DNA from 2 places in the Pseudoalteromonas sp. JC28 genome. Region 2 is predicted to be linked to the other one. Evidence: riboswitches for the same ligand, from Rfam matches in the RefSeq annotation. Region 2 holds a riboswitch; the other holds the start of a gene.
The links. Region 2 has a riboswitch for lysine ahead of lysC (lysine-sensitive aspartokinase 3). Riboswitches for the same ligand answer to the same signal wherever they lie in the genome.
Positions count from the first base shown of each region.

Region 1: linked by a shared signal. The riboswitch ahead of dapA (4-hydroxy-tetrahydrodipicolinate synthase) and the one ahead of lysC (lysine-sensitive aspartokinase 3) in region 2 are both predicted to bind lysine.

Region 1 is NZ_QOKX01000011.1:77,190-88,571, reverse strand. It holds gene DS891_RS21565 (bifunctional GNAT family N-acetyltransferase/hotdog fold thioesterase) at 1-617, shown strand, start outside; gene DS891_RS21560 (phospholipase A) at 691-1,713, opposite strand; gene DS891_RS21555 (succinylglutamate desuccinylase/aspartoacylase family protein) at 1,927-3,039, opposite strand; gene DS891_RS21550 (PLP-dependent decarboxylase) at 3,042-4,247, opposite strand; gene DS891_RS21545 (2,3,4,5-tetrahydropyridine-2,6-dicarboxylate N-succinyltransferase) at 4,247-4,987, opposite strand; gene dapA (4-hydroxy-tetrahydrodipicolinate synthase) at 4,998-5,882, opposite strand; lysine riboswitch at 5,998-6,176, opposite strand; gene DS891_RS21535 (response regulator) at 6,319-8,046, shown strand; gene DS891_RS21530 (hypothetical protein) at 8,032-8,649, opposite strand; gene DS891_RS21525 (TraB/GumN family protein) at 8,809-9,684, opposite strand; gene ilvG (acetolactate synthase 2 catalytic subunit) at 10,213-11,382, shown strand, end outside.
Region 2 is NZ_QOKX01000001.1:1,136,356-1,147,737, forward strand. It holds gene DS891_RS04940 (glyceraldehyde-3-phosphate dehydrogenase) at 1-216, opposite strand, end outside; gene DS891_RS04945 (DUF2989 domain-containing protein) at 405-1,205, shown strand; gene DS891_RS04950 (sodium-dependent transporter) at 1,267-2,592, opposite strand; gene DS891_RS04955 (DUF924 family protein) at 2,672-3,202, opposite strand; gene lysC (lysine-sensitive aspartokinase 3) at 3,325-4,671, opposite strand; lysine riboswitch at 4,760-4,930, opposite strand; gene nhaD (sodium:proton antiporter NhaD) at 5,076-6,323, opposite strand; gene DS891_RS04970 (hypothetical protein) at 6,480-7,724, shown strand; gene DS891_RS04975 (hypothetical protein) at 7,729-8,277, shown strand; gene DS891_RS04980 (ATPase) at 8,274-11,051, shown strand; gene DS891_RS04985 (DUF4136 domain-containing protein) at 11,159-11,382, shown strand, end outside.

The DNA.
Region 1 (11,382 bases), on a different contig from region 2:
TTATTGCTTGGACGCAAAAAGCAGAAGAGCTGGTTTTGTATGCTCGCGAGCGCGCGTTATCATTTTACGAACACCATGGTTATGAAGTGGTTGAAAAAGCACATTTAGCCTATGGCGATGTGCAGCACTGGAAGATGGTAAAACAACGTCCTACGGAGCCAGGCTGGTTTAGGCAGCCAGATTGGACCCATGTATTACAAAATACTTGGCGCGAGTCTATTCCAATCAGTGATGCGATGGGGATTAAAGTAGAAAGTTATACAGACTGGCAGTTTTCCACTAAGGCTGATTTAAAAGCGAACCTCAATTTACACAACTCGATGTTTGCAGGTTCTATATATAGCATGGCGACGCTAACGGGCTGGGGGGCGACTTATTTAGCACTTAAAGAGCTTGGGTTAGAGGGAGATATTGTGTTGGCTGACGCCAATATTAAATATCTAAAACCTTTAACCACGGCACCAGCGGCAACGGTTACCATTGCGGACTGTGAAGGTGAATTGCAAGCGCTAGAGACGGCTGGCAAAGCAAAATATGTGGTGCCAGTGAATGTCTATGATGGTGACATGCTAGTTGCTAAATTTGAGGGGCAGTTTGTGGTAATTAAACCGCAATAAGTAGAGAATTATTCTCAGCTTTCCAAACGAAAAAGCTCTGAGTGTTCAGAGCTTTTTTTGTATTCGAATGTGCTTAAAGAATATCTGTGAGCAGCACGCCAATACCGAGCCTTTGGGTATGTGTGTTATAGTCTATTAAGCTTTCGCCGTAGCCATTAAAGTATTGTGCGTAGCCGCGCAGCCTTCCCCAAATCGGGAATGACCAGTCTAATTGAATTGCACCGCGATTATCACTGTTTAAGTTATTGCGCCACATAAAGCCAAACTCATGCTCTTCGTGGCGATATACCCCACTAAACTCGAAGTGACCTAAGTACTCATCGATATTTGGATTGTCGTCTCCGCGTGGATCCAAGGCATCTTCTTTGTCGTCTTCGGGTAAGCGATACCAAGGTTTAAAGCTGAATACAAAGCCTCGGTTTTCCCAGATAAAATTCGCATAGATACGATTCCAAGAGCGGGAGTTTGGTTGACTGCGACCGTTAGATTGATGGGAAATCCCAAGTACAAAGGCCATCTCATCGCCCCACAGCACGTTTTCATCATCTAAAAAGTTAATCCAAAAGATTTCTGGTTCATAGTTGGTTTCACGAAATGGCGAAGACACATCTTTGTTATACAGCTGCCAATACGATTGCAGCGTAAAAGCAAAATAGATTGCCTGATCTTTATCCGAAAAGTTTTTATAAATAGGCGCTTTTAATGAGATTTGGTATTTGGCTTCAAAGTTGTCGATTGGCTCGCCGTCTTCATCGTCAATGGCTTTTAGACCGTCGAATGGTCTGCTGTTGACGTTGGTCATATAAGAAACTGGCAAAATATAGTTACGCTTATGTGGTGTTAATACATTACGGTTCTTTTCCGTTACACGTTCGCGCGCCATGCGTTTATCTAATTGGCTTAAGGTTTTATCTGCATCAGCCTCGGCACATTCGGTACGGACCTGCTCTATGGTTTTATCTTTTTCTCCAGTTAATACCGCGTTTAGCACGCACTGTTTGACTAAATCGATTTCATCTTCCTGTTGGGCTTCTTGAGCGTAAAGTGGCAAGGTAAGCAAGGCCAAAGCCGGTATTGATAAGTGTGTAAGTTTCATCCTGTGTGCGCCGAGAGTAAGTACAATTGATTACATTATTAACCAATGATAATGAAAGGGAAATGAATCTCGAAGGTCAAAAATGTCAGAAAGAAAAATACGGTCGAATAAGAAAAAGGTGGCGGCTATCGCCGCCATACCTTAGTAAGCGTTAAGCTAAACAAGCAGCGCTTATTTGCTTTGACTTACTCTCACGCAATAAAAGTACTCAAGTTAAAGCGTTTCAACCTGAGTAAAAAACTTATAAAGCTCAGTACCTTGATTCACACTAGCAGAGGCAAAGTGCAAAATGGCGATGGCATCTTCGTCTAACTTGATCTCATTTAAGGGCGTTTCTGATAAATAGCGCTCCATTCTGAGAATTTTGGCGATGGTTTGACCCGCCTTGATATGCTCTCCAAGCTTTGCCGTATATTCCACCATACCACCCATTGGGGCATAAAAGGCGCGATAATTTTCTAGTCGACAGACGTAACGGGTGATGTCTTGCGGCATAAAGTGTGCATCTTGAAAGGCCTGTTTATAGTTCAGGTAGCTCAAAATGCTATTAGCGTCATTCAATGCTTCCGCTAAATCAATTTTTTCTTGAGAGCCAAGCTCAACCGTAAACGCTTCGGTTAATACTGGGATCTCTCGGCCTATAGCCTGATAGGCTTGCTGCAAGTTCCACCATGGACAAAAACTGGCTTCATCCATTGCTCCATCAAAGTCACTTGGAATAAGTAACACATGTGGAATATCAAAATATCGAGCGCTGTTTTTTGCATACTCAGGACAATACAGGTGTTTTGCTGAAATTGGTCCCGTGTGTAGGTCTAAAACAATGTCAGCCTCATGAGCTAGACGCTGTAAATTCAAGGCGATGCGCTTACCTGTCGTCAACCTATCTAAGGGCCCATCAAGTAGTGTTTGGGTGCGCTCAACTAATCGTTGGCGAAATTGCTGAGCGATTTCTGTTATTGATAGCGTCGGGTTTTGCTCCACAAACTCGGCAACCAACCCGGAATGGTTGATGTACATTCGATTCCAATTCGTGCCTGTAATTGGATCAAAACGTCCTAAGGTAAACTCACCAGATTTCTGATTACAACCAATCGGGTTTGCGTAAGGCACTAAGGTGATGTCCGCTTTTAATGACAATTGCTTCAACTGTTCCAGCAGTTGATAAATCACTGCATTACCTTGCACTTCAGCGCCATGCATATTTGCTTGGATATACACCTTTGGCCCACTGCCATTGCCTTTGATGCGATAGACTGGAATAGTCAAAGGCAAGCCGTTGGCAATTTCACCAACCTGAATATGTTGTTGTGTAATGGTATTCATGTTTACCTCAAATAACTTGAAGCGGGCTCTGCTTCACGGACACAGCTGATTTCTCCAGCTGAGATGATGTACTCAGCTGGGAGCTCATGACATAAAAAGAACGGCATACTTTCGGTGTAGCCGTAAGCGCCACACTGACTGAAAACAAGCCAATCGCCATCGGCACTGTCGCTTGGTAAGGCTAGGGTGCCTAATTTATCCAATGCTGTGCAAAGTGGACCATGAATATGAAAGTCTATGGTCTCAGCTTGAGACTGGCGTAACAATTCAGCGGGGAAAGCTTGTCCGGTAACCGCTGGACGCAGCAGGTGATTGACACCGCCTGCGACAATCAGTTGTTGTGCACCGTAGTTTTGCTTTTGTTCCACCACAGGGTTGAGATAAAAACCACATTCGCCAACCGCATAGCGGCCTAACTCCATCCATAATTCTTGCACTTGCGTGGCGGATTTTATCAATGCGAGCGTGTCTAATAATTTCTGCCAATCGAGAGAAGGGCTTTGCCTATCATAGGGAATGCCAAGGCCGCCACCTAAGTCGAGTACCTTTAGAGTAATCCCTAAATCAGCAGCGAGCTGAACTAAAGGTGCAACCATAGCCTGCCAAAGTTCAGCGAGTGTATCGCTGCAGAGCATATTGCCCCACTGGAAAATATGCAGTCCGACAAAGTCTAGGTAGGTGTAGTCACTTAAAGTTAGGGCTTGCCACTGCTCTGCGCCAAGACCAAAAGGAGTCAGCGTATTGCCACCAAGTGGATTGTGCTCTGCTTTATCAAAGCGTAACTGCACCCGCAGTAAAACTTCAAATTGAAGCTCAAACTCTTCGGCCACTTGATTTAACCAGCGTACTTGATTGTGACTTTCAGCCACGAAAATACGTACGCCTTGTGTGGCAAAATGACGGATCTGCTTTAGCGATTTGGCAGGACCTGTGTTGAGCACGCGTTCAGGTGCGATCCCTTGAGATAACACCTGATCAAGCTCGCCGCTAGATGCCACATCAAAGTTAAACCCAGCGTTATCTAGGGTTTTAATGATATGTGATAACGGATTCGCTTTTACGGCATACCAAAGCTTAACGATTTGCTGATCAACTAAGGGCTTAACATGTGCACTTAGCTTATCTAAATCGTAGCAAAAGAATGGCGTATCTTGTTGCTGGATCAATGCCTCAGCTGCGGTTCGCTGTGACGTGCTCAACCAACTCATTAGCGTAGAACCTCTTCCAGCGCCAGTGATGCATCACTTTGTTCATCACGGTATTTTACGATAAGTGCGCATGACATACTTAGTCCTTGCTCGCGCGCCCACTCACTTGAGGCTGGACGAGAGCCTGGGATCACTATCGCGTTTTCAGGGATGGCTTCACCTTTGTCAAGCAAGCGCTCGTTCACGCAGTCATAGACAGGAATACTTGCTGAAAGGCGCACACCCGGTGCTAATACGGCACCGCGTTTAATAACAACCCCTTCAACCAATACACAGCCTGCACCAATAAAGGCATCGTCCTCAACAACAACAGGGCTTGCTCCAACTGGTTCTAATACACCACCCACTTGCACCGCTGCGCTAAGGTGGACATTTTTACCAATTTGCGCGCAAGAACCAACCAACGCATGACTATCTACCATAGTACCTGAATCAATATAGGCACCAATGTTGACATAAGCCGGTGGCATAATGATTGTGCCCGCTGCGACGTAAGCGCCACGTCTTACACTGCTTCCGCCAGGAACCATACGAACGCCATCTTGGGCAGCAAATCCGCGTGGTGCTAAGTTGTCTTTATCAACAAATCCACCTGGGAATTCTGTATTTACGCCATTTCTAAATGCTTCAAGGATCCCTTGTTTTACTTCTACGTTAGCATGCCAATGGCCTTGCTCATCCTGTGTTGCCGCACGTACTGTGCCATTTTCTAAATCGTTTAGTAGGGTTAACCAGCTCATGTTTACTGCCTTAATTCCAAGATAAAATAGTTTCGTTCGCGCGAGTGATCGCATCGGTATGGGTGAGTTCCAAATGTGTCAGTGGCGGGCGCAAGTTCGGACTTGTGAGCTTCCCTTGCAAGTGCATTAACACTTTGACTGGAATGGGATTTGCCACTGCAAATAAGCTATTTGCAGCTTCTGACCAAGTGGTAAATAAATTAGGAGAGGTGCCGCTTAACGAGCGCCTTACAAATTCTGCGGTTTGCTGTGGCCATGCGTTTGCTGCAACAGACACCAGACCCGTTGCACCAGCTTGTGCAAAGTAGGGCATTAAGCCATCGTCGCCGCTATAGATGGCGACATCAGGTGCTGCCTGACGAAATGCTTCAAAGGTGGCAATATCACCACTGGCTTCTTTTAGTGCCCACAGATTAGGGTGGCAAGCTAGTTCGCCGAGTAGTTCAGGGGCGATAGCAACGGCACTGCGACCAGGTACATTGTAGAGCATACAAGGGTTGTGGCTCTCATCGAGTAGTGTACTAAACCAATGTGCCAGACCAACTTTGCCGGGCTTTGCGTAGATTGGTGAGCCAAGTAAGAGCGCATGAATGGGCTGTGTATTACAAAAGCGCACCCATTGTGTTTGCTGCTCAAGATTACTGCCGCCAACGGCAACCATGAGCGGTACGCTCGGGGCGAGCTGGCAAACAAACTCAACGATTTGTTGCTGCTCTTGTTGGGTAAGCGCAAGGCCTTCGCCGGTACTGCCTAGTAAAAGAATACCGTTACGAGCTTGCTCTTGATCGCGTACCAGCGTCGTTAATGCGCTAAAATCAACCTGATTTTCAGCATCAAAAGGCGTTACTAAAGCCGTCCACAACGGATAGTCAGATAAGTTGAATTGTGATTTCATCTCTACCGAACTTAAATCATGTTCGGAGTTAGGAGGGTGTCCAAACTTCGAACCGTTAAAATTCGAAGAGCAATGGACTTAAAAAGGATAAGGCAGCCAATGGCCTTATTTTTCTAAGACCAGAAGCTCTCCACCAAGTATGTTGGTGACAGTCGCTGGGATTCAGCCCAGTCGCCCGAAATGAGTATTAGCAAACAATAACTCAATTTCTCGGCGTATATTCCCCTCACTAAGCTGCAACGGAGTTTGCTCTCCTTCACTTAGTTACCTGAATAACGCACCTCTTCCAGCCCTCAATTTGACGCCGTGGCATCAAACTATCTAAATAGGGTGAACGCGCATTGAAACATTTTGGCCGTCTAGGTGTCAAGCATCGGACTGTAAATAATACGATTGTTAACTACACTTAACATTGCAGCTGAGACAATGCTATGAGATGAAAAACAAAAATATGTCGTTAATAAGTAAAGTTAAAAATCGTTATATCGGGGCATTACTTGCTATGGCTATATTGTTGTCGATGGCGATGGGGGTTATGCAATATCTACTGTATCAGCAGAGCCTAGATGCACACGTAATTAATATTGCGGGTATGCAGCGGATGTTGTCCCAACGTATCGCGCTATATAGTGCGCAAGACAATCAACGAGATAGTGAAGCGCTACGTCAAGCCATTGATAAGTTTGAAAGTAATCATGAGTTCTTAACTAAAACTGGAAGTAGTGGAGAGGCTATTTATCTGAATGAGGCGCTTGCAGCGCTTTACTACCAAGGGCCGGTGCAGTTGGATTTGCAAAGTAATACTTTTGTCACTTTATCAAGGTCTCAGTTACAGCAATCCACTCCTCAATTAATGGAGCAAATCTTTACTGCGTCTCAGCATATACTCCCAAACCTGAATGATGCCGTTTCACTATTCGAGCAGCATGCACGAAGTAAAACAGAGATGGTGAGGAAAATAGAATTGTTAATCTGGCTACTTGGACTGTTGCTACTGTTTATAGAAGCGAAACTTGTATTTCGCCCAATGGCGCGAGAAATTGCTGAAGCACTCGATAAATTAGAGGCGGCAAGAAAGCTTGCTGACGATGCATTACACTCAAAATCACGATTTTTAGCACGCGTTAGTCACGAGCTAAGAACACCATTGCAGGCCATTCAGGGGTATTTAGATGAATATCTGAGGAGCAAAGACACGCAGCAATTACAGCATGTGAAAAGCGCAGCAAATCAATTGGATGTATTACTTTATTCTGTTCAAGACTTTAATAACCTTTCCGAGCAAGAAGTGGTTATTGAGCGTCATCAAGTCGCATTGCGAGAAGTAATAAAATCAGCCTGTATTGCCTTTCAACTTACCGCACACAAAAAATCTCTCGCTTTTAATTTGGCATTGAGTAATGAGTTAGATGTGGCTTGTTATTGTGATTGTAAGCGTGTTGGTTGGTTGATCAGTGAATTGGTTAATAATGCAATTAAATTTACTGAGCGTGGCAGCATTCAAGTATTTGCGGATTTGGTTGTAGATGAAGATACACCATATTTAGAATTTGTCGTTGAAGATACTGGGCCTGGGTTCGACTATCAGCAGTTACGAGAAGCTGTGCATAGCGAGCATTTTCAAGGCACGCAGTTAGGGCTGAAGCGTTGCCAATTACTCACCTCAGCGCTTGGAGGACGATTAGATTTTAGTGCAAGGGAGCCAATCGGTACAAGAGCAATCCTGAGAGTCCCTATTGAAATTGACAATCAACAGGTACCGGCTCATACAATGGAGCAGGTGTCGGCTCGCATTTTACTGGTGGAAGATAATTTACTAAATGCACGCGTGATTGAAAAAATGCTTCAGCCCATAGCAAAATTGGTAACGCATGTCGAACATGGTGAAGGTGCCCTTGAAGTATATGAGGTGGGTAAGTTTGATATCGTGCTTATGGATTTGAATATGCCTGTGATGGATGGCTTTGAAGCCACTGAGCGTTTGAGAAAGCTAGATCCAGCTGTGCCTATTTTGGTCGTGACCGCAAATACCAATGCGGAGGATCTGGATAAGGTCTACGCACTTGGCGCAACGGCTCATTTGTATAAGCCGTTGCAACCGGATGTGCTGCATAGCAAAGTGGCGCTATTACTGAATAAGTGTGGAGACTTAGTCTCGTCTTAAACGAATATTTCCAACTCCGACTTCTGCATCGATGGAATACTGGCCTTGACCACGATAGTCTGTTGTCGAGCCAACCATACTCTTTTCGGAAGTTTCTACGTTGCCAAAACCTGACATTGCCGTTTTACCAACACCTGAATCTAAAGACACTTTTTTGAAATCGGTGGTGGTAGTCTCAATTTTAATTTTTCCTACGCCTACCTCTAAATCAGCAGAGTTATTAAGATCTTGAATATCAATTTTGCCAACACCAACCTCAACATCTAAAGCCAAATTAACAGGCACCTTAACTTGCCAAGATAGTTCATAATCATCCGAATTGATCTCAAGTGATAATTTATCCCCTGATGTGTTGCTGTTTAGGGTGGCCTCACTCACATCTGGTTTACCAAACCAACTGTCTGACTCTTTCGGTTCAACCAAAATTTCGACCTCTATGGTGTCGCCGTTGTAAGTTTGTAGGTCGATTTTACCTACGGCAATATCCACTTCTAACTCGGCTAGGCTATTGCTTGGGAATGATGCTGTAATGGTTTTTGAATCTTCTGCTTGTGCAGTCATTGCCGCTGCACTTAATGCTAAAACTAACGCTACCTTTTTCATTATTTTTTACCTTCAACGAGAGTGTTTGAAAGGTAAGTCGCACATAAAAATGAAAAGGTTTAAAAAGATTTTTATTTTTTTAGGGCGTGTTAATGGAAGTATCTGTTTAACACGCCTACAAAGTAAACTGCTTACCTCTTGGCAAGATAGCGCTGAGTGTTATAGTCGGGTGACTGAATAACCATTGTTTTTAAGCTGCTCAACAAGGCCATATTTTTCAACAAGATGTAATGCACCAACGGCAATAAACGTTGATTCATTGGGGAGCTGCTTTTTAAGCATTTTCACCCAGTTATTATTGCGTTCAATGATCATCAATTGCTCGGCTAATTTGCCATATTTATCATCCGAAAAACTTACCTGATAGTAATGGGATAACTTCTCTAAATCGCCGCTTCGCCATGCGGAAACTAAATCCAAGAAGTAGGTGTTCAAATCAGACATCTGTGCAAATGTTTCCTTGAGCATAGCGTCACTATGAATACTCAGCTGACTGAACATTTCAAGCTGATATTCTAAGGTTTCAAATTCACCAATTGGGATCTTCTTTTCGTTTGCGTAGGCAATTACTTGTTTATCGATGCCATTGGTATCGGTAAATCCAAGCTTTTGATATTCCAGTTGTAGCATAGTTATCATCACGGCCCATGGCGCATAGCGTTCAAATAAGGCGATATCTATCTGCTTTTTGGAAAAGTAGTCTTGTAGCTTCTGATAGACTTCTGCAGAGAGCTGATCTTTTAGTGTTTGGTTGTTTTTTAACAGCATAAATGGCATGGAGCGCTGTTGGATCGCAAATGGAGAAAGCGCCTCTAAGTTCACTTCAACCATGACTCTATCACTACTCGCAATGGCGCTTTTTACCTTGGCTGGTAAACCATGCATTTGTTCGTCACCGACGTGCACGGTACCAAATAAGTACGACGTTTTGTTGTCCTTTTCTACTTTCCACAGGCCAACTTCTGCGTTGGCGAGATTACTGAAAAGGCTTAAGCAAAGATAAATAAATAACAATGGTGAAAATACTTTAACCATAGTAATGATCCAAATTGGTTGTAAAGGGTCAGTCTGCGATATCGAAATGTGAATGTCACTAAAAAATGAAGTACGCTTAGGCGGTAGAAAAAATTTCATATAGGCAAATCGAGAAAGTAAATTTTTCGTTATATCGAAGCTGAACCAATAGAAAATTCGCATTTTAAAATGTGTGGTTGTTTTGATTCTATAAATGGTGGTTATTTGGTTTTTTTATGCGTTAAACTCAGGTTTTTAATTTTAAATAGCATAGTTTTTTGTGTTGACTTAAGTGTGCAAGGCGCGGTATTAATAGAAAAAGAGGCAGCGCAGTACTTACACTGGATGATTGCCAAGTTTAAATTTACGGAATTCAAGCAATGTTACTAACAGCAACTCTACTAGTCGTGATTATCAACGTGGTGATTATTATTACCGCGGGGGCTAGTTAGTGCTGTAAGAAAAGTATCAGCATAAGCGCCCCCCGCACCAAAAGGTTCGGGGGGCGTTTTCGTTTTAGGGCATAAAAAAGGCAACTGAGAGCAGATCATGAGCAATTCAACAACCGGCGCACAACTTGTTATCAAGGTGCTAGAAGAGCAAGGCGTTAAACACGTATTTGGTTACCCAGGTGGTGCCATCATGCCCATTTATGACGCTTTGTATGGCGCGCCAGTTAAGCACTACTTGACTCGCCATGAGCAAGGTGCTGGTTTTGCTGCTGTTGGGTATGCTCGCAGTACAGGTAAGCTTGGGGTTTGTTTTGCCACATCTGGACCTGGCGCTACAAATCTTATCACCGCACTTGCTGATGCCATGATGGATTCAGTTCCGCTACTGGCTATCACTGGGCAAGTGCCGACCGCTGCTATCGGTTCGGATGCCTTTCAAGAGGTGGATGTACTGGGCATGTCTTTGTCATGTACTAAGCACAGCTACATGGTTGAGCGAGCGGAAGACTTGGCTGAAGTATTACAAGAAGCCATGTACTTAGCGCAGTCTGGTCGGCCCGGTCCGGTGTTGGTCGACATTCCTAAAGATATCCAGCTAGCTAAAGTGCCTTTTCATCCTTTTGCTGCGCCACAAGACGAACAGCCGAAGGTTTCACAAACTGAAGTAGCAAAAGCCAATCAATTATTATGTGACGCTAAACGACCTGTTGCCTACATTGGCGGTGGCGTGCAAAGCGCTGATGCGCAGTCACAGCTGATGCAATTTTTAGAAAAGACCCATATGCCGGCCGTATCGACGCTAAAAGCTTTGGGCAGCGTAACGCCGGATTATGATTATGACTTAGGAATGCTCGGTATGCACGGTACTCAGGCGGCGAATCTGGCGGTTCAGCAATGCGACTTATTGGTATGTATCGGGGCACGGTTTGACGACCGTGTAACGGGGAATTTGGCAAAGTTTGCTGCAGGGGCAAAGGTGATCCATTTAGATATCGACCCTGCAGAAGTGGGTAAACGCAAACCCGCAGCGGCTTCGCTTATTGCAGATTTAAAACAGTCATTGCCGCAACTTGAATGTGTGGTTACTAATAGCGAATGGCTAGAGACCATCGAAGCACTGCAACGTCAACATGCATGGCGTTATGACTATCCTGGCGAAAAAGTATTTGCACCGTATTTGTTAAATCAACTTAGCCAGAAGCTACCCAATACAGCGGTAGTGTGCTGCGATGTAGGCCAACATCAAATGTGGGTGGCCCAGCACATG
Region 2 (11,382 bases):
TTCACGAAGACGTAGTTTACGCTCTTCAAAGCGTGCTACTGTTTTGTGTGCTTTGATAACATCAATGGTGCTTGCGCTCACAAGAGGACGACCGTATACAGAGATTTCAACGCCTTTGTTACGGTATAGACGACCGATTAGGGGTTGCATGCTTTCTGCATAATCTTGACGCTCTTGCCAGCTGTTTTGATATTCTTGCTCGTGAGATAAGGTCATTTTTTCTGCCTAATAAACAATTTTCTTTGAACGGATAGCCCGAATGGGCACGGCTATTCTAATTTAAACTGCCGTGATTCTCCACTGTTACCGAACAATTCATTGCGTTAAACTAGTAAACTATTAGCTCTACCCTGTTTATTCGGGCGTAACCCCCTATAATTATAAAAAATCATTGAGGTCAAACTATGGCGTTTAAAAAGTCGCTAGTCTTTGCAGCGTTACTACTTGCTGGTTGCGACGACACCCTAACCTTGAACCAAGTGTGTAGCGAAACGCCTGGTTTTTGTGAAGACTTAAATAAAGACAGTCACTGTAAAGACGAACGTGCGTCGCTAATTTACGCGCGCTACCACGAATACAAGTCTCCAACGGACGAAAACAAATATGACTTGTTGCAAAATTTAGAAAGCTACAACCAATGTGTTTCTCGCGCCGCCAAAATTGAGCACATCAAGTTAAAAGAAAAAACCACTTCACGAGTGGAAGGTCATCTCACCGCACTAAAAGAAATGACGCGTATTTACAATGAAACAAAAGGCAGTAACCACCCAGGCCTGCTCTATTATCATTGGTCTCGTAACAGTGATCGCACAGCAATGAACAAGCTACTGAATATGCAAGACGACCCTAGGGTCCAAAACGATCCCGAAATTCAGCTTTTCCTCGCAGAGTTTTATGCCAAAGTAGATGACGATAAAACCGTTGATATTCTCTACCGCGTATTAGAGCTGAATAAAAGAGGTCATACCCCTAACCCAGAAGTCTATTCATCTTTAGTCAGTATTTTCTACAAACACGAAAAGTATAAGCACGCATATACTTTTGCCCGAGTGGCCCAGCTTTCTGGGGTTGAAGATATTGATATTATTCCAGTAACAAACCAACTGGCTTCAATGGGCAAAGATTTAGCCAACTTAGATTCATTGGCGCAAAGAACTTACGAAAGCATTCAAGCTGGGGAGTTTGTTTCCCCACGAGATTTTTGAGCTTAGTTATAAAAATCAAAACGGGAAGCCAATGCTTCCCGTTTTTGAGAATAAATGATCACTACTTTGCCAGTGCTACGTTAATAAATACCGCGGTCATTAAGATTGGGCAAACAAATCTAACGTACTGAGCAAACAAGTAATGTGCACCACGGGATTCTAAGTGGAGCTGATTACCGCGCTTCCAAACCCAGCCAACAGTAATAAAGTAGAACAGCCCCATCAATGGTAGCTGATATTGCGTGAATAGACTGATCACCAATTCGAACAACCAATCAAAGTTTAGAATAATCGTGCTCGATGCTAATAAGATAACTAACGTAACCAACCAAGTCGCTTGTTTACGTTGAAAGCCATGGTTTTCAACCAAGAAAGATACCGGAATTTCTGTTGAAGAAATGGTAGACGTTACCGACGCAATAGACATAAGCACAAAGAAAGTCAGGCTAACTAATAATCCCATTTCACCCATATTGGCAAATAGCTCGGGTAAAATGGCAAAAATCAACCGCCCTTCACCGATTAATTTGCCGTCTTGAAATACTTGAACACCATTTTGCTGCGCAACGAATATTGCAGGGATAATAAGTAAACCGGCCAAAAATGCGACACTGGTGTCTAGCATTGCAACACTAAACGTCAGCTTAGGTAGATTTTCATTCGGTTTTAAGTACGAGCCATAAATCATCATGCAGCCCACACCCAACGACAACGAAAAGAATGCCTGCCCCATCGCCGCAATGATCAAGTCAGGATCGCTAATTTTTGAAAAGTCCGGAATTAAATACGTTCTAAACCCTTCTGCTGCACCGTTTAATGTCGCCATATAGCCAATAAGGCAAAGCAGTAATACCAGTAACAACGGCATAAGTCTGCGCGACCAAGCTTCTATGCCTGATTTTACGCCTTTAAGAATAATGCTCGCAGTCAAAATTAACATTAGTGGCGTAAAGATAAAGTTTCTCAGCATCGAATCACCGCTAAGAAACTGATGAGCAGCATCTAGTTCAGCCATTTGCGCAAGAGGATCAAGTGCATGAGACAGCATCCACCCAGCCACAATGGAGTAAAAGCTAAGCATCACGATAGCACCAGCAAGGCCGATATACCCCGCCGCGGCTCCTATTTTCGGATTACCTTCACGCCAGGCTGTCTTAAGTGCTTTAACTGGGTTTGCTTGTGCCTGATGGCCTAAGTACAATTCTGTGTAAAGTGCAGGTAATGCGAGTAAGAAAATTACCGCAAAATAAACCAGTAAAAATGCACCGCCACCGTGGTTTGCGGCTTGTGTGGGAAACCCCCAAATATTACCAAGTCCAACAGCCGCACCAGCTGCTGCTAACACAAAGCCAAGTCGGCTTTGAAATCCATCGCGCGTATGAGCCATGTCTGTAATCAATCATTATTTTTGTAGACGGCCGATTATACGTACTTCCGCTAAAAATGCGAGAGGTTCGAGCCGTGCCTCAAAAACTCGAGTTGGGCGTCTCTAGAAAGTCCATTTCTGCTTCTGTTGAATCGCGATTGAGTATTTCATTTCGATGGGGATATCGGCCAAATCTATCGATAATTTTTTTATGCGCGACTTCAAAATCATAATTGGGCAGGTCGCGAAAATAATGATCTGCGGCACGATGGATGATGCGACTTTCGCTATGCATCATAGGTAGGTATAAAAACATCAATTCAGTATCGTTGAGCTGGCGGTGATAGCCCTTTTCGATAGCGTGTTGGGTGAGGCTTAGCGCCAATGCGTCACTGGCAAACGCCTCTGGAGTGTCTCTGAATATATTGCGTGAAAACTGATCTAAGATAATGATTTCGCACAGCGCGCCAAGTGGTGTTGCTCTCCAGCTCGAAAGCTCACCTTGGTGCGCCATTTGGTGCAAAATACCGAAGCGATTTTTTATTATGCGATCAAAGTCCGCAGACTTCTTCCACCAATCTGATTCAGTGCATTCAACAAACCAGAATTCGTAGACGTCTTTATAATTCATGATGGCACTCCTAGGGAAAAACAAACTTGATGGTCAGCAGACCCTAACCGTTATAAACAAAGTGCCATCCATTACTCAATAATGCAACTTTTTTATTAGTTCCTAAAAAACAATAAATTCACTTACGCAACCTCTAGTAATTTAGCATGAATTGACTGCACGACCTGATCTGACTCCTGCTGCTCAACTAAAAAGCACAGATTGTGCTTGCTCGCACCATGGCATATCAATCGAATATTAAACTCTGACAACACATCCATCAGGTTAAGTTGGCACTTCTTCAACTGGATCTCAGAACCTATCATGGCCACCAAAGTAAGATTATTTTCAACGGTCACATGACAAAACTCGCCAAGTTCATCCAAACAAGCTTGTTCTAGCTCTGGTCGAGAAGCATTCGGCGCATTATCCAGCGTAAGTGCAACACTAATTTCCGAAGTCGTTACCAAGTCAACCGATATATTGTAATTGCTTAAAATGGTGAAGATACGAGCCAAAAAGCCGCTAGCAAGAAGCATTTCAGGGCTCTTTAACGTCAATAGTATTTGGTTTTTGCGTTGTGTCACTGCGCGAATGCCTGCTTGCGCCGTTTTCTCTTTTTCAATCCAAGTGCCACCCGCTTGCGGATCACGGCTTGAACCAACAAATACTGAAATACCTTTACGACTCGCTGGCAATATAGTTGCGGGATGTAACACCTTAGCACCAAATGTCGCCATTTCTGCCGCTTCATCAAAACTCAAACGAGGAATAGGTCTAGCCTTTACACACAAACGCGGATCGGTACTGAAAATACCAACGACATCGGTCCAAATATGCACACTTGACGCGTCAATTGCCTCTGCTAACAATGCTGCACTATAGTCAGAACCGCCACGACCAAGCGTAGTCGTCTGGCCGTATTGGTCACTACCAATAAACCCTTGCGTCACCTGCACTGTGTCGCCAAGTAGCGCGACCAAATTGGTTTGCGCAGCTTCACGCGTAGCTGCAACATTTGGATTCGCTTTTCCAAATTGATTATCTGTTTTAAGCACTTTACGCACATCAAAGCGCGACGCCTGAACCTGGTTATTACGTAGTATTTGGGTAAACAAATAAGAAGAAAAACGTTCGCCAAAGCTCAACATTTCATCGCATTGCTGTCTGCTAAGTGCAGGTAAACTCGCAAGGCTTTCAAATTCACTGAAAGTTTGCTTGTAACCCTCAGCAAGATCAGCATCCAAAGACACTTGGTCGATAATCGCTTGCTGTATGTTTTCAACCGCTGCAACAACCGCTTTGCGCCCGGCCTCATCTTCCTTTTGTTGGGTTAGCGTTACAAGGTGATTGGTTACGCCAGCACACGCACTCACAACGACCACTCGAACATTTGGGTTGTCACGAACAATGTGAGCACAACGAGACATAGCCTCAAAGTCAGCGACACTGGTACCGCCAAATTTGGCTACAACATACTGCGAATTCATTTTCTCTCCTCTCGACTGTTGGCACAGTCAAATTTTATAAGGAGAACTCGGCATGGGATTTCTAAAAAGACGAACGCTTGAAATGACCTTTGCCAGAAGCTCTCCACCAATACGGTGACAGTTCCGAGGATTCAGCCTCGTAAACCGAAGAATCGTTGCGACGAGCAACTTTTCTCCTCGGCGAATACTTCCCTCACTAGTGGTCATTGGTCTCGTCACCTCACACTAACTACCTAAGCATCGCGCCTCTTCTGTTTATTTTGCCTTTGTTAATCTGAATAAAAGCAAAATAAAAGCCCGCAATAAATGCGGGCGATGTGAGAAAATTATCTTTTAGCCGTCTAGGTGTCAAGTTATTTATGAAAAACTTATCCCAAAGCGCTAAAAAATTAAATCCATTGGTCTTAAATAAGCTGACCCGCGAAATACGCGCCACTATATCCAATGGTATATGCGATAAGCAGGTAGATACTCATTTTAAGATAGCTTGAGAAGGTTAACGCTTTAACCTTACTCATTGCAATGATCCCCGCTGCAGAACCAATGATAAGCATAGAGCCACCAACCCCAGTCGCATAAGTAAAGGTTAGCCATTGCGCTGGAGTCATCGTAATATCTGCTTTTAATAACGCCGCCGTCAATGGCACGTTATCTACCGCCGCACTCATTAAACCGACCAAGTAGTTTGCGTATTCCGGTGCAAGATGCAGATATAAATCGGTAAACTTAGACAGTACACCGACCTCTTTCAACGCGCCAACTAATAACAGCACACCCACAAAGAACAATAAGGTGTCGTATTCAATTTCACGGATATAGTCGATGATTTTCTTATTGACGTCCTTTTTGCGCATCAAGAATTGCGCCATTAAGAACATCAAAGACAAGCCAAATAAGAAAGTCAGCATCGGCGGTACATGGTATTGCACGCTTAAGAATAACGTAGCAAAAATGGTTGATAAGAAGATGAGCGCAATGGTGATATCGGTCTTTTCAATTCTGCGTAATTCAGCCTTTTCAAAAATGATCTTATCATTCATGCCGATTGATAGCATCGCAGCTAAGATAAATACGCTAAAAATAGAAGGGGCAATTAGTAAAAGCAGATCAGGGATGGTTACTTTATCGGCCAAAAATATCATCAAGGTGGTTACATCACCGGTGATCAATGATACCCCACCGGAGTTAACACTGAAGATGATTAATGTCGCATATCTAATTAGCTTTTTCGGGTCTAATTTCAAAGACATGACTACAGCTAATGAAATAAGCGTCGCGGTGATGTTATCCGATATTGACGAAAATACGAATGCAAAAGCACCGACCAAAAACATTAGCTTGCGTTCGCTAATATGGGTTGGCATGATCCGGTGAACAATATTTTGGATAAACCCTTTTGAGTTCAAGTAGGCCACAAACGTCATGGCAGCCATTAAAAACAGCCAAAGCGTCGCGATTTCCAAAATGTTATGGTCTAGTTCAATTTGTACAATTTCTGGGCTTTGACCATGAATTGGAGAGATAAAGGCGATAATCCAACATAAAGTACCAAAAAAAAGCGTTGTTTTGGCCTTGTTTACGTGAATAATATCTTCTATAACGATGAGTATAAAAGCGATGGCGATCAGGGTTAGAATAATGGGCGTGACCATAATGCGCAAACAACCTGTAATTAAATGTAACAAGGGGTGGGTTCGATTTCGGGGCGGATTCTAGCACCATCGCAGGCCCCATGCCACGTACAATAAACATTTTGTGACAATTTGATGAAGTGGTGATGAAACTTCTCTACTACACACTGGAAAGTTATGATCCCAGCAAAAAAATTATTAAATACGATAAATGAACACTGGAGCGTACTCGAGCTACTTTTTAAACGATTTAAGCTCGCAGATTTCAGTCTAAAAGATGTACAAAACATCCTAAAGCAGAAAAATTCTAGCTGGTCGAGTGAACGGATATATAAAGAAACCAATCGATTACTCCAACAAGAAATTATTATTCCTTTAGCTAAATCTTCACAGTTAGAAATCAACCGTGCAATCGCTGACTTCGCCAGCTTTCTTTTACAAGAAGAAAGCCTCGGTTTAGCGGAAGAAATCACGGTGCTGGTAAAAGACTTAGAAAGATTAGGTAATCGCATCGCACAAGCCGGTGAAGAGGCTGACTACTCTGAGCTACGCCGCTTTAGCCGCATTATGGACGAACGCGTTCGTAAAATTGTTAAGCTGTTCGAGCATAACGAAAGCGCTATCATGAACTTGGTTGAACAAGCAAAGTCTGACACCTCAACGCTGTCTCTTGGCATGAGATATAAAGCCGTATTAGAAGCGTTTGACGAATATATCGAACCTATGTTGGAAATGGTCGATATTCATGGCCCTTTCCAACGCTGCTTCGATCAGATAGAGCTTCAGGTCAGTGAGCAAATTGACGAGATTGAACAATTAGGCCGTGGTGCTGCAGACAAACGCATGCTGGAGCAGCTCAGAACACGCATTTTAGATATGCACCTCATTGGTAGAGAAAGTTTAAGCCGCAGTGCCGATCTCCTAATGCCGTTACGTGAAGAGCTACGCCGCAATACACTCATTACGCGGCAAGCCTCTAAAGTCCTTGGACAAATTAGAAAGCGCGGTGTTGACCGTTTACTCTCACCAGTTCAACCAGAATTTGTGTCAGACATTCAACGTTTTAACCTTGGGCAAAAGCGTCACATGGTCGCATATATGGCAAGTCTCGTTGAATTTGAGCATGAAGAATATCAGCTGCCCGATCACGACGATGTGCCAGCTTATCAAAGTCCTAACATTCCAGATTACAACTCGGTAAAAACGAGATTTCAACAAACCGGTAAAAAGCGCCAGGCACTATTGGGCTTTTTAAGCGATAGCTACCCAGATCTTGAAGCAGACGAAATGCTGTTCCTTTATCAAAAACTGATCAACGAATCTGACTTGGCACTCAGCCAAGAGCAACAAAAGAGTAAGATCATTATCGCATCGCATACCTTCTCTTTATATCCATTTAGTGCCAAAGCAAAACAAGATTAGCATTATGACGACAATTAACTTAGACATGCTCAATGAACTCCAAGCCATTAATAAAAAACTGGTGAGCGGGTATCATATCAGTGAGCAAGACACTACCCTTTGGCAAGAGTTAGATCAGCAAATTGATAGCTATCAAGCGCTATTTTCAGCCTTAGGCCATGATTTACAGCACGATGCCCGTGGTTTTTATTATTTGGCAAGCGATGAAAGCACGCCAAATATGGGGAAAATTTCCCGTGCGATTGCCCTAACCATTTATATTTTAATTGAGTACTATGCCAACCAAGGTAAAGATCCGCTTCGCGTACTATTTGATGAAAGCTGCGATTTAGAGCTAATGCAAACCATAGTACAGCTCAATAAGCATCTTTTTGACCAGTTGGAGATTTTTTCGGGCTCAGATCTCAGAAAAGACGTGTTTTTACGTATGGTGAGACTGGGTCTAGCCCGTGAGGTTGAGCAAGGCTTTATGCTACTTGCACCGATTTATCGCTACATTGACGCGCTAATGGAAGTAAACGAAGAACAATATGATATTGAGGACGAGCTATGAGCGAGCAGTTGTACGGCCTAAGTAAACTCGCATTATTAAATACCGCCGGATACGCTAAGTGTGTCATTCCTCTGGATAAAAGTGCGTCTATCTGCGCCCCGAATAACACCGGTAAAAGCTCGGTGATCAACGCGCTACAGTTTCCACTTATCAACGATTTAAGACTGACTGAATGGGATGGCCACGATTTAGAAGAAACGCGTAAGTTCTACTTCTCTTCTGATCAATCCTATATTTTGCTTGAAGCCAACCTCCCCCACGGCGATGTGGTCATTGGCGTTGCGGGACTGGGTAAAATCGCCGGTTACGCGCATCAGTTTTTTTGCTATCAAGGCAAACTGAATCTTGATGATTACACCCAGGGTAAAAGTATCATCAAGTACACCAAGCTATTTAATCACTTACAGGAAAAACAACTTAAGCCTGTAGAGCTAAAAGCACAAGAACTTAATGCCCTGCTCACAGGTGGCGCCACACCATTTGATGGCGATATCAACCTGAAGATGATCCCACTGAATAATGTCCAAGATGCGCCTGTATATAAAGAAATATTCCGTCGTATTTTGAATCTGCACAAACTCGGTGCACAAGACGTAAAGCGCTTTATGCTCAAGGTGTTCGAACGCCATATGTCGAACTCGAAAGTCGATTTTTATGAAGTCTGGCGTCGCGCTTTTGATAAGGTTAACCGTGCGCGTCGTGAACTAAATGCGCTGGAGTCAATGCAAGAGCCAATTTCAGCCCTTGAGAAAATGCTTGAAAATGAGGCGGTATTAAAAGGTAAACTGGCGGCTTACGCACCGAAACTCGATTTAGCTTTGGTTGAATATGATAACTATCACAACGAGCAAATTGCAGAGCTGGCAACACAGCTAGAAGACATAGAAGCTGAAAAGCGCGAATTTGAGTCTAAGCAGCAGCTGTACGTCCAACAGTCTCGAGATATCGAGCGTAAACAAACCCAAATAGAACAATGGTTTACTGATTTCCACGCGTTAAAACGTGAATTTGAGCTAACGAATCATGCAACGCTTAAAACCAATTTAACTCTGTTGAAAAAGGAATATGAGCAGCTTTCCTTCTCTATTAATAGTGCACAGGGGCAAAGTCTCCATACCCTTGATTTTCGCATCAACGAAACGCAAAAGCAGATTAAGAGTTTAAAACTGCAACTCAAGAACCTTGAGTTCAACCTGTTTACTCGTATGCGTGAAGATCTTTCTTTAAAAGAAGTGGAAGAGATCTCACGGATCTTGAATCCGGATTTGTTATCGTTTTCAACCACCTCTCAAGGTGAAATTGATATCACCGACGAAGATGCCTTTGGCGCATTTTTGGAGTCCCTATCTAAGTCAGTTCAAGGTGGTGAGCTTAAAGTACCTGGTGCTACCGTTAAGTTGAAAAAACTGAGTCCAGTACAAATGCAAAGCGGTGAGAACAAAGCCCAACTGCAAGCACAGCTGGAGTCACTACAACAGTCGCTTAACGACTTAAAGCAGCAGCGTGAAGTCGCCGCAAACGTCGCTGAAAAACAAAAAGAACGTGATGCTCTATATGATGAACTAATGGCTACCGAAGCGGCCATGAAACGCTTTGAGCAATATCAAACCATGTTGCAATCCGTCGATGCTCAGCAAGCACTAAAAGAGCAGCTTGAGATGGAACGTGAGCAAGTTGATGAATATTTACATGATATTCAGCGTAATGCCGGTTCGATTTCAGATCGCCGCTCTATCATTAAAAGCAAGCAAGACTTATTGGTACGCCAAGCCGACCGCTTAAAACAAGTAAAGTCAGAACGTATCGATCACACACTAGACCTATACTCGGGTAAACTGGCACCGTACGAAATCGAAATTAATCTTGATTTTGATAACCTGTCTGAAGTGACCCACCAGTTTAATAAAGACTGTAATGAGCTTAGAAACTTAGACGTTAATGTGCGTAATACCTACTTGCATATCTACAATGCTGGGATCACTAAGTTTGAAAACGAGTCAGACGTTACTATTAAGTATCAAAAGCTGATCAGCGCGTATCACAACCTAGATAACGAACGAGATGCCGTCGATAAACAAGCACGAGTGGCGCTCACTGAAGTGGCCGCAACCATTAAAGGACTGCGTCAAGACTTAGACCGCTTACGCCGAGAGATGAACAGCTTTAACAAAGGCATAAGCCAGCATCGTATCTCTAACTTGCAAGCGTTTAAGATTAATGTGATCCCTCGTAAAATGCTTATCGATAGCATAGACACCATTATCAGCACTTCAGATTTATACGAAAAAGGCGAAAGCTTAGACTTACTCAGCGAGCAGCCTAGCTCAGAAAAGTCCGTTAATGAGGCGAAAGATCACATCATCAAACTTGCAAGTGATAAAGCGGGATTGACGTTAACTGACCTCTTTGACATTCGCTTTGAAGTGGTCAACCGCGCGGGTGACATTGAACACTTCGATAAAATTGACTCGGCCGGCTCAAACGGTACACGGATCACCATCAAGCTTTTATGTGGCATGCTATTTATTCGCTATCTGTTATCTGATCAAGAGCAAGCGATGTATCGTATCCCGATTTATATCGATGAAGCCGCGGATATCGACCCACAAAACCAAAAGGCCATTATCGAAACCGCACTAAGCTTTGGGTTTGTGCCAATTTTTGCATCGGTGAAACCACAGATCAGCTGTGACTACCTAGTGCCGATCCGCAGTGTTGCACAAGGTAGCCAAAACTGGGTAGATGAAAAAGACTGGATAGAAGTGGAACATTAATCTCAAGTTAATGTCTTAGATACAATTATTAAAGGATGCTTGTCTCTACCATTTAACGCCTTAACACGTTAAGGTAGAGCAAACATCCGACTAAGGAGTAAAGACACATGTTTAAGAATATTGTTATCGCCACTTTGGCGCTGATGTTAGCGGCCTGCGCCAAAACCCCTGATTGGGATTATGATAAGTCTGTACAATTCGCTAACTACAAAACCTATGCTTGGTCACCTGAAGCGGACCTAAAAAATAATGGTCGTGAATACCAAGTCAATGACTTAATGGAAAAGCGGATCCGCAGTGCAATTCAAAACGAAATGAGCAAACAAGGTTT